DNA from 2 places in the Halomonas sp. 72 genome. Region 1 is predicted to be linked to the other one. Evidence: predicted binding sites of a transcription regulator. Region 1 holds the regulator's gene; the other holds the start of a gene.

Region 1 (5,583 bases):
ACCGCCCTGGCCGAGTCGTATCTCTATCGGCTAGATCGTGAGATGGTCCTGACGGCCCGCCATCTGGATACAAAGCGCCCTGTCAATCAGTTGCACTGGGGCGGAGGAACCCCTACGTTTCTTTCACTGGAACAGATGGGCGACTTGATTGACCGCCTGGACGCCCGCTTTGGGCTTTCAAGCGCACCAGAGCGTGACTACGCCATTGAGATTGACCCGCGCGAAGCCGATGTTTTAACCCTGCGCCATCTGCAGTCTTTGGGCTTCAACCGCCTGAGCCTTGGCGTACAGGACCTGGACCCACGCGTTCAAAAGGCGATTAACCGTCATCAGCCTCGCGTGCTCACCGAAACACTAATGGATGAAGCACACCGGTTGGGCTTTCGCTCGCTGAATCTGGATTTAATCTACGGTCTGCCCTTTCAAACGGAAAGGAGCTTCGCCAAGACACTTGAACAGGTTATCGCGTTAAACCCGGCGCGTTTATCCGTGTTTAATTACGCGCATTTGCCTGAACGCTTCAAGCCTCAGCGACGTATCAGCGTGGATGACCTGCCAGGTGCGGATGAAAAGCTTTCGATTCTGCGCACAACCATCGACATGCTGACCACTGCGGGCTATCAACATATTGGGATGGATCACTTTGCCAAACCCAATGACAGCCTGGCGGTTGCCCAAGCCAACGGCACCCTACAGCGCAATTTTCAGGGCTACTCCAGCCATGCCAGATGCGACCTGATCGGTCTGGGCGTGTCCGCTATTTCCCGAATAGGCGATAGCTATGCGCAAAACCCTACTGACCTGGCTAGCTACGAAGAGAACCTGGATCAAGGTCGACTGGCTATCGTGAAAGGCGTACGCTTAAATAAGGACGACCTAATAAGAGCCGACGTTATCGAACGCTTAATGTGCGATATGCGCCTGGATTTAGCAGCGGTTAGCCGGCAATGGCAGGTTAACGCCAACGACTACTTTGCCAGTGCGCTGGAAAGCCTACGCACTGCTGAGCAGGACGGGCTAATCGTTCGCCTGGGTGATACGCTTGAGGCGACGCCAATGGGCCGTTTACTGATTCGCCAGTTGGCCATGGCGTTTGATGCTTACCTTCCGGGGCACTCAGGCCAACGCTACTCAAGAATCGTTTAACCAACGGCATCAACGCCTGCGGTAGATAGCCATTTAGGCAAAAGAGAAACAGGGAGATAGTCATGCCACCCTCGACAAGCCAACGACGCTCGCTTCTTCAAGAAGCACGCTGCCAGACCTGCAGTCTAAGCTCGCTTTGCCTGCCGCTAGCGCTTGAGCTTGAAGACATGGGGCAGTTTGATGCCATCATCAGACGCCGGGCACCGCTGAAAAAGGGCGAAACACTGTTTCGTCAAGGCGACCGTTTTACCAGCGTGTATGCCGTTCGCTCAGGCAGCCTAAAACAGGTAACCAGCGAAGGTAATGGCAACGACCAGCTCACTAACTTCTTTTTGCCCAGCGAGCTTGTCGGATTGGACGGCATTGACGAAGAGCACTACCCAGGCAGCGTGATTGCCCTTGAAACCACCACCATCTGCGAAATCCCCTTTGACCGGCTGGACCTGCTTTCAGAGGAGCTACCAGAGCTTCGTGGTCAGCTGTACCGCAGTATGAGCAAGGAGCTTCGTGATGACCGACGCATGATGCGCCTGTTGTCGCGCAAAACCGCCGACCAGCGGCTGGCCAGTTTCCTACTGACGCTTTCAGAGCGTTTTCGGCGTCGGGGTTACTCGCCTTACAGCTTTAGGCTTTCAATGGCGCGTGCGGATATCGGCAATTATCTGGGGCTGGCGGTTGAGACGGTCAGCCGTATCTTGAGCCGTTTTCAGCAGCAAGATGTGGTGGCCGTCTCAGGGCGCGAGGTTAACATCCTCGATATGCAGCGGCTTATAGCGCTTGCTGAAGAGGAAGAGCCGGTGATTAGCTCACGTTAAATGCTTCAATACGCCCCGCCATGAGTGCTTCCTGTTTGGTTTCCAGTCCCGCAAAGTCAAACAGGTCGCGGTCGGCTAGCTGCGAAGGCGCGACGTTAGTGACCGCTTTAAACATGCTTTCCAAACGACCCGGATGCTTTTTGTCCCACTCGGCCAGCATTTCCTTAACGACCTGACGCTGCATGTTCGGCTGCGAACCACACAGGTTACAGGGAATAATCGGGAACTCCATCAGGCGCGAAAACTCCGCAATATCCGCCTCTTTACAGTAGGCCAGCGGACGAATCACGACATTCTTGCCGTCATCGGAAAGCAGCTTGGGCGGCATTGCCTTCAGGCTGCCGCCAAAGAACATATTGAGAAACAGCGTTTCCAGAATATCTTCACGATGATGGCCAAGGGCGATCTTGTTGGCGCCGATTTCTTCGGCAAACCCGTAAAGCGACCCGCGCCTTAACCGCGAGCAAAGCGCGCAAGTTGTCTTGCCTTCCGGCGTTTTTTCTTTCACTACCGAGTATGTATCGCGCTCCAGAATGCGGTACTCCACGCCGAGTTTTTCCAGATACCGGGGCAGTATATGCTCAGGAAAACCAGGCTGCTTTTGGTCCATATTGACCGCCACCAGTGAAAAATTTACCGGCGCATTGCGCTGCAGGTTGCGTAAAATCTCAAGCATGGTGTAGCTGTCTTTACCCCCCGAGAGGCAGACCATGATCCGATCACCTTCATTGATCATTTGGTAATCGATAATTGCATTACCTACCTCGCGCCGCAGCCGCTTTTGCAACTTGTTGAATTCGCGTTTCTGTTTGGCATCCTCAAGCGCCGGCTGGCCTTGCAGGTCAGGCGTCGGTGCAACGGTTGCCGCGGCGGGGTCAAAATGATCAAGGTGTTGCATGATATAAGCACTGCCAATGGTAGAAGGAGCAGCCGCTATTCTAACAAGACTCCCGCCGTTCACCCAACTGGCAAAATCACGTCGTTACTATGGTCATAACTACGGTCATCACTATGGTTATCAATACGGCCATCGGCACAGGCGCCATTACGCTTGAAGCTAACCCGATTGCGCCATATCACGCTGTAAGCGCATATACAGCAAGGCGCTTGCGGTGGCCTTACCTAACAATCTCTGGGTCGAGATAGCAGGCACTTGCCAGCAGGCCAGCGCCTCGGAAAACGGTTGGGAAGACTCCACTAACGGGTGTAAACGGCGCAATTGGCGTTGATGCAGTTTGGCCACATCGACCTGAACATTAGGCAGCCCAAACCCGAGGTGCGTTCTAAAAGCTCTATTAAGCATGCAAAACTGCTGGTCCAGTTGCCACCCGACCAGCGGCCGGTTGCCAATAAAATCGGTAAACGCATGCAGTGTCTCGGCACAGAGGGGTACCGCCGTGGCGGGATTGTAAAGCCGCCGATGCTGGCGCAGCGCCGTCTGGTCAACCGTTTGTGGGTCGGCAAACGTTGCCACCCACGCCTGGCTTGTGTGCACTTGCTGTTGATTAAGTACCACAGCAGCCACACTTAATACCGGCGTTTCACCGGGTAGTGATTCACAAGCCAGCGCCACTAGCTCTTCCCCCATATAGGGCTGGAAAAGCCAGGCGTAAGGCGAATTCGCATAGCGGCGCCGATCTCGCTCACGCTTAAACGTTCTGCGCAGCGTTTGCCCCAGCAGTGCCATGCCTTTTTTGCTGCCTTGCATAGCGCTGCTCATGAATACTCTAAATGGTAACGATAGGAGAGGCGCTGTTTAAAGTCTTTAACGATATGTAGCGACTCGCGCAATAAATCGCGCTCAAGCGACGAGAGCTCTTGCACCACCACGTGATTGGAGCGCGCATCGTCCATATCCTGCCCGCTAAGTTGCTGTTTAAGACGCAGCTCGGTCAACAGTGAAAGTGCCTCTCCTAAATCATCAGCTGTGCGCCGTTCAAGACGGCCATCATCAACCAGTGCCTCCAACCTACCCAGCGTCGAGGTTACGCTGATGCGCCGCTCAAGCGCCATGGTACGTACACCGTGGACAATCGGAAAAATGCCGCCTTTTTTGATATCGATACCGTGCTGAGGCTTTTTAAGCGAACCAAAAAGCGTCAGCGGTGTTGAAAAACGTAGAGCCGCACGCGCAAAGTAGGAAAGCAGAATTTCATCATGGGCACAGCGCGCAAATAGCGCCTCGCGCACGCTTTCAAGTAAACATGGATTACCTGCCATTGAATGAGCGTCCAGCATAATGGCAAGCTTCATTAAACTATCGCCATCGCGCACGTTGGCCCATTGAGCAATACGCTTCTTCCACTGAGAAACGCTGGCAACCCACTCGGGGTTAGAGACCATAATATTACCAGGGCACGGCGGGTAACCCAGTTTTATGAGCGTCTCGGTTAAGGCCTGCATATCATCGGCGACACTTGGCCACTGGGCGTCGTCGTCTAAAATCAGACCATTATCCTGATCCGTTTTCAAAATTTGCTCGCCGCGCCCTTCACTCCCCATCACCATCAGGCAGCTATGCTGATGATGCTCCTCATTGATAACAAAATCCCAGGCCTTGCTCATAATCCGGCCATTCAAGGCCGCCAGCAGGTCCATGGCAAAATTAAGCTTAACGCCTTGTGCCATAAGAGCCGTGACGAGTTCAGGGGTACGATGACTAGCAACTGCCAACGTTTCCAAGTCATCAGCCTGCTCCACCTGCAGACTAACAACGTAACTTCGACTGGAAAAATAACTCAGCACATCCGTCAGCTCGACCACGCCTTTTAACGCGGCCTGCTCCATCACCACAACGCGGGTAACCTTGTGCCGAGTCATTAACACCAGGGCTTCAAACAGGTACTGCTCAGGCGTTACCGTAACAAGGGAGAAGTGCGCCACCTGACCCACCAGAGTGGCTGACGTGAAGCCGCTCACGACCAGACCATTGAGCAAATCGGTTTTCGTCACCATGCCAAGCTTGCCTTGGGTTTCCACCAGCAGGCTGTCAGCATGGCTTTCGTTAAGCTTTTCAACCGCCCCGGCAATAGTGGTAGAAGCATCCATCAGCAGGGGCGCTCGCATACATTCACTAATGCGGGCCAGCATAAAGCCTGCCATGGTGACGCCACCGTCGGCGCGCTTTTCTGTCAACAAGCGCGCCTTGTGAGCAAGTGACTGCCTAAAGAACTGCTCAAAAGGAGGGTACTGGCGACACAGCTGGCTAAACAGAAGGCTGGGCATGGTGTAGCAAAGGCACTCCTGCTCAGCCTGAAAACGGTAGCGGCTTTTTCCGTTCAAGATGCTAATGGCGCCAAACAAGTCCCCTGCCGTGTAGTGCCCAATGTGAGCACTTGCCGCAGGCAAGGAAGGGTCTATCTCAGCGACGTCTCCCTTATGAATAAGAAAAACGTAAGCACCCTGCTCGCCCATTTCCAGGATAATGTCATCGCGGTCAAAATAGGCAAGGTCCATGCCTCGACGAACATGCTCGCGCCCCGTGTCATCAAGCAAGGTAAATGGCAGTTGGGACAAATCAACATCAACCATGGGCATGTCCTTACACTACAAAAGAAAAAAGCGACGTCCGTAAAATTGGAAGTACGTCAATCAACGGGTGAAGTACTTCTTTCTGGTTTAC
Region 2 (5,583 bases), on a different contig from region 1:
AGTTTAAAAAAGCGAAGTTTCAGCCACCAGTTACGTTTTAACGGCACAAAGCGTTGCGATGTCGACTTATCCATACCCTTTCTCCTAGCCCTTAAACAGCGCAATTAGCGTGTGTTTAGCGGACGCCACTTTGCTCTGATTGATAGCCGCCGCTGGGTCAACGTGCTTGGGACACACCTTTGAGCAAAAGCCCACAAAGGTGCAGCTCCACACGCCTTCATGACGGTTCAATTCGTCCATTCGCTGCGTGCTACCGTGGTCACGGCTATCCAGGTTATAGCGATGCCCCAGCGCAATGGCTCCTGGGCCAATAAACTCAGGATTAAGCCCAAACTGCGGGCAAGCGGAGTAACAAAGCCCACAGTTGATACAGTTAGCGAATTGCTTGTAACGGGCAAGCTGCCGGGGCGACTGGCGATAGGTTTCTGGCGCCTTCGGGTCAAAGGGCTTTACCGGGTTGTCGTCTATCAGATAGGGCTTAACGGCGGCCAGGTGATCGAGGAATATCTCCATATCAACCACCAGGTCGCGCTGTATGGGAAAGTGCGCCAACGGTTCAATGCGGATCTCATCGTCGAAGTCGCGCAGGAAGGTCTTACAGCCAAGCTTGGGGACGCCATTCACCATAACGCCACAGGAGCCACAGATCGCCATGCGACACGACCAGCGGTAGCTCAGAGTGCTGTCGAGCTGCTCCTTGATGTGATTCAATGCATCCAACAATGAGGTGCTGTCGTCGACAGGCAGCTCATACTCCTGCCAATAGGGCTCGGTAGAGTTGTCGGGTAAATAGCGTTTGACGCTGATGCGCCGGGTGGATACCTGCTGAGTACTCATGCCTTGCCTCCCTTGGACGCATCCCCATAGGTACGTTCTGCGGGCGCGGAAAAACGCACGTCTACCTCCTGCCATGCCAACCGAGCGTGTGCATCGCCTTGATAAAACACCTGGCTGTGCTTGAGGTAGTTAATGTCATCGCGCGTTTGCATACCGTCATCCAAGCGCTGGTGAGCGCCACGGGACTCACGCCGCTCCAGTGCACCAAGGCAAGATGCCTCGGCAATATCCAGCCCGTAGCCAAGCTCAATGCACTCAAGCAACTCTGTGTTGAATATTTTGCTGGTGTCGTTGACACGAATCTTCTGATAGCGCGCCCGCAGTTCACGAATCGTCTCCAACGACTGTCGCATACCCTCTTCGGTACGATAAATACCACAGCCACTCTCCATGGCCTGCACCATGGCATGCTTAAGCGTCACCCACGTCTCGCCGCTGCCCTCACCATCACAAAGATGCGCTAGTTTTGCCTGCTGATGGGCAGCTTGGGTTTCCAGAAGGTGCTTGTCTGCCCACTCGGTTTGCGCCGCGCGCTGGCTTGCCTGCTCCCCCGCTAAACGACCAAACACTAGTAGCTCAGTGAGCGAGTTGGAGCCTAAGCGATTAGCACCATGCAGCCCAACAGAGGCACATTCACCCGCCGCATAAAGCCCGGCAACCGACGTTTCACAGTGAGGATTGGTTTCGATACCGCCCATGGTGTAGTGCACCGCCGGGCGGATAGGGATCGGCTCTTTGACCGGGTCAACGTTAATGTAGGATTTAGCCAGCTCGCAGATAAAGGGCAGGCGCTCCAGCAGGTAGGCTTCGCCCAAGTGGCGCAGGTCAAGATAGACCACATCGCTATCGCCAAAGGTGCCAGTGCGGCCCGCCTGCTGCTCCTGCCAAAAGGCCTGTGAGAGCTTATCGCGAGGGCCCAGCTCCATGTACTTGTTTTCCGGCTTGCCCAGTGGGGTTTCCGGGCCCAGCCCGTAATCCTGAAGGTAGCGGTAGCCATCCTTATTGAGCAAAATACCGCCTTCGCCACGACACGCTTCGGTAATTAAAATGCCGGAGCCGGGAAGGCCCGTGGGGTGATACTGAACAAACTCCATGTCCCTAAGCGCCACACCGTGGCGATAGGCCATCGCCATCCCGTCGCCAGTCACGATCCCTGCGTTGGTATTAAAGCGAAACAGGCGCCCGGCACCTCCTGTTGCCAATATCACGGCCTTGGCGCGCAGCAAAATAAGCTCGCCGGTGGCCACTTGAAGAGCAATGACGCCGATGATAGCCCCTTCGTGCACGGCAAGATCAAGAACGAAATACTCATCGAAGCGCTCAATTTGGGAATATCTGAGCGAGGTTTGAAACAGGGTATGCAGCATGTGAAAGCCGGTTTTATCGGCGGCAAACCAGGTACGTGCGGTTTTCATGCCGCCAAAGCGGCGTACCTGCACATTACCATCCTCCTTGCGGCTCCAGGGACAGCCCCAGCGCTCCATCTGCACCAGTTCCTGGTAGGCATGATGCACAAAATAATCCACCACGCCTTGCTCAACCAGCCAGTCACCACCCGACACAGTGTCGTCAAAATGCGCCTGATGCGTATCCTCCTCGCTGGTTACCGCCGCCGCACCGCCCTCAGCGGCAACGGTATGGGAGCGCATAGGATAGACCTTGGAAATCAGAGCGATGCTTTGAGAAATGCCCTGTGCCTTGGCGCTTTCTGCCGCGGCGATAGCGGCACGCAAGCCTGCGCCGCCTCCACCTACAATCACGATATCGAAATCTCGATGCTGCATGATGCTCCCTTTCTGTAGCCAGGCCAAAGGCGGTAGTGGCGACACGCTTCGATGCGGTGTCTTTTGGTTGAACTTATCACACTCCAGGTACGTGCTATCCCCGCATGCCAGGCTCTATTGACGCATATCAAGAAATACACCTTTAAGACAGGCGATGCTTTAACAAGAGTAGTTACGTTTAATTTCTCATTTATTAATTTTAATAAAGAATTCCAACTACAATTTTTAACTATTAGTCGCTATCGCCATTCTCTGCAACGTATGTAACCGCAAGCAGATGAAAATCAACCGCGATAGCAGTGAAGAGATTCGGCTGCTTTCGCAGCCAATAAGAGGGGGCAGCTTGATATGAACAGTAGTGTGCAATCGGCATTTGACTGGAAGTTGTTGGCGCCGCTTGTAGTGGCCATTATCGTTGCGTTGATACCCACGCCTGAGGGGGTTGCCCCTCACGCCTGGTATTTCTTCGCTATTTTTTTGGGCTGTGTGGTTGGGCTGATTTTTGAACCCTTGCCAGGCGCGGTCATTGGGTTAATCGGTGTGACTCTGGTGGCGCTTCTCTCCCGCTGGGTGCTGTTTTCACCCGAACAGCTAGCGACCGAAGGCTTTAATGCTGCCAACCAGGCTTTTTCATGGGCAGTTTCGGGCTTCACCAACTCGACTGTATGGCTAATTTTTGGCGCGTTTATGTTCGCGCTGGGGTATGAAAAAACCGGGCTAGGCAGGCGCATATCACTTTGGCTGGTCAAGGCCATGGGCAAGCGCACATTAACGTTGGGCTACGCGGTAATGATCGCCGATGCGGTGCTGGCGCCTTTTACACCTTCCAACACGGCGCGTAGCGGAGGCACCATTTATCCGGTCATTCGCAATCTGCCGCCGCTTTACGACTCCCAGCCCAATGACCCCAGCATGAAGCGCATGGGCAGTTTTCTGATGTGGACAGCGATCACCTCTACCTGTGTGACCAGCTCGCTGTTTCTAACCGCGCTTGCCCCCAACCTGTTGGCCATTGCTCTGACAGAAAGCGCTACCGGTATTCATATTAACTGGGGGCAGTGGTTTATCGCCGTAGCGCCCGCTGGCATTCTGCTGCTGTTGCTGGTCCCTCTGCTCTGTTACTGGCTCTGCGCGCCAGAAGTGAAAGCCGGTGAAGAAGTGTCCAACTGGGCGCGGGATGAGCTGAACAAACTGGGGGCGCTTACTCGCAACGAGATACTGCTGGTCATCATGGTCGTCTCTGCGCTACTGCTGTGGATTTTTGCGGGCGATGTTGTGTCCGCCTCCCTGGTAGGCCTGGTGGTGATTTGCTGCATGTTGCTGACCGGCATCGTGAGCTGGAACGATATCCTCGACAATCGAGCCGCCTGGAATACCTTTGTGTGGTTTGCAACGCTGGTGGCGCTGGCAGGCGGGCTAAGCCAGGTCGGATTCGTCAACTGGTTTGGTGGCGTGGTGGGTGAACAAATCAGCCACTTTAATCCCGTCATGGCGATGGTGGCGCTCACGGTGATCTTCTATCTCCTGCACTACCTGTTTGCCAGCGTCACGGCCCACGTTACCGCCCTGTTGCCGGTGATGCTGGCGGCGGCTTCCGGTATTGCAGGGCTGGATATGCAGATGTTTATCCTCCTGCTGCTCCCCACGCTGGGCTTTATGGGCATTATCACCCCCTACGGCACCGGCCCAAGCCCGGTTTACTATGGCAGCGGCTATCTGCCAAGCGCCCTTTATTGGCGGCTTGGGGCTATTTTTGGTCTGCTGTTCTTAGTGGCCTGGCTGGCTATCGGTTTGCCGTGGCTGCTGTTGATTAACTGACTCCAGGTGAGCGAGCCGTTTAGCCGAGGCATTGATACCATCGGCTAATCGGTTCGGCGATGCTGTTCGCTTGCTCTGTATGCAGGTTGTGCCCGCCTTCAAGCGCTATAGAGTGCACGCGAGGGGCTATGTTAGCCAAGCGGGCGGCCAGTGTATGAAATTTAGTATCCTGCCGACCTGAAAAGTAACCAATGGGAAGTGACGTTTCAGCCAGCCACGGCCACTGAGAGGACTGCCTGCCGAGCGATGTGCTTCGCAGCATTGTCGCCACGGACGGGCCATGATTGGCCAACCGTCGTTCAATCTGCCGTGCTCGCTGCGCATGTGTAAGATCAGCAAAGACGGGCTGCCGATACCAGTCGGTAAGCACGCGTTCAAGAGGTTCCAGCGCAAAGCGTTGTGCCCAGCGTGCATCATGGGCCATACGCTCATCGCGCTCGCTTTCGGGCAAGCCTGGATGAGCACTCTCCAGCCAAAGCGCCTCAAGCCCCGCAGGTTGGCGGCGGGCGTGATCAAGCGCCAAACGCCCACCCAGCGAGTAGCCCAGCAAGCAATAGCGGTGAATATCCTGCGCGGCCAACGTATCGGTTAGCCAGTGGTGAAAAGCGGAGAAAGAGTCGACCGCCACTTGGTCATTTTGGCCATGGCCCGGTAAATCCAACGCCATGCACGGCACATCTTTCAACGCGGCGATGACCTCCGCCCAATCGTGGCGATCACCTAACAAGCCGTGCAGCATAACCAGCGTTGGGCGTGGCTGGGCTTGCGCTTCATATTCAGCCTTCATGGTTATCGCGCCTACCTAGCGTTGCCGCCAGTGCCACAAGATCGTCTGCAACCTGCTGATGTGGCACGTTAAGCTCAATCAGTGTAACGCCCCTTTCCAGGGCTCGGGCATAGGCCGCATCGAAGCTCTCCAGCGAGCCAGGTGCGGCGTAGGCAAGCCCAAACATTTGCGCCGCGTACTCAAAACTCAAACCGTGTGGCTGACGGAAATAACGCTCAAGTAGCGCACCTTCCTTGGGCACTGGCAGCATATGAAAGATGCTGCCGCCATCATTATTGAGGATGATCACCACCAGCGGCTGAACGGCCTGCTTCAGCAGCGCCAGGCTATTAAGGTCATGCAACGCGCTGATATCGC

What was found. Region 1 encodes FNR, which switches genes on or off when oxygen is low (the NO sensors DNR and NnrR bind a similar motif). Its sites were predicted from a motif close to TTGATNTANATCAA; they were not measured.
Region 2: frdA (fumarate reductase (quinol) flavoprotein subunit) is a predicted target of FNR. The motif match lies at 2,739-2,752, and genes of this name have one in related genera.

The regions. Positions count from the first base shown of each region.
Region 1 is NZ_JBQSYY010000008.1:109,741-115,323, reverse strand. Features, by position in the region: gene hemN (oxygen-independent coproporphyrinogen III oxidase) at 1-1,146, shown strand, start outside; gene fnr (fumarate/nitrate reduction transcriptional regulator Fnr) at 1,209-1,961, shown strand; gene ttcA (tRNA 2-thiocytidine(32) synthetase TtcA) at 1,948-2,859, opposite strand; gene ACT3T6_RS09950 (DNA polymerase III subunit epsilon) at 3,019-3,669, opposite strand; gene ACT3T6_RS09945 (putative nucleotidyltransferase substrate binding domain-containing protein) at 3,678-5,492, opposite strand.
Region 2 is NZ_JBQSYY010000010.1:3,045-8,627, reverse strand. Features, by position in the region: gene ACT3T6_RS10605 (fumarate reductase subunit C) at 1-74, opposite strand, end outside; gene ACT3T6_RS10600 (succinate dehydrogenase/fumarate reductase iron-sulfur subunit) at 85-837, opposite strand; gene frdA (fumarate reductase (quinol) flavoprotein subunit) at 834-2,621, opposite strand; gene ACT3T6_RS10590 (anion permease) at 2,970-4,439, shown strand; gene menH (2-succinyl-6-hydroxy-2,4-cyclohexadiene-1-carboxylate synthase) at 4,459-5,226, opposite strand; gene menD (2-succinyl-5-enolpyruvyl-6-hydroxy-3-cyclohexene-1-carboxylic-acid synthase) at 5,216-5,583, opposite strand, start outside.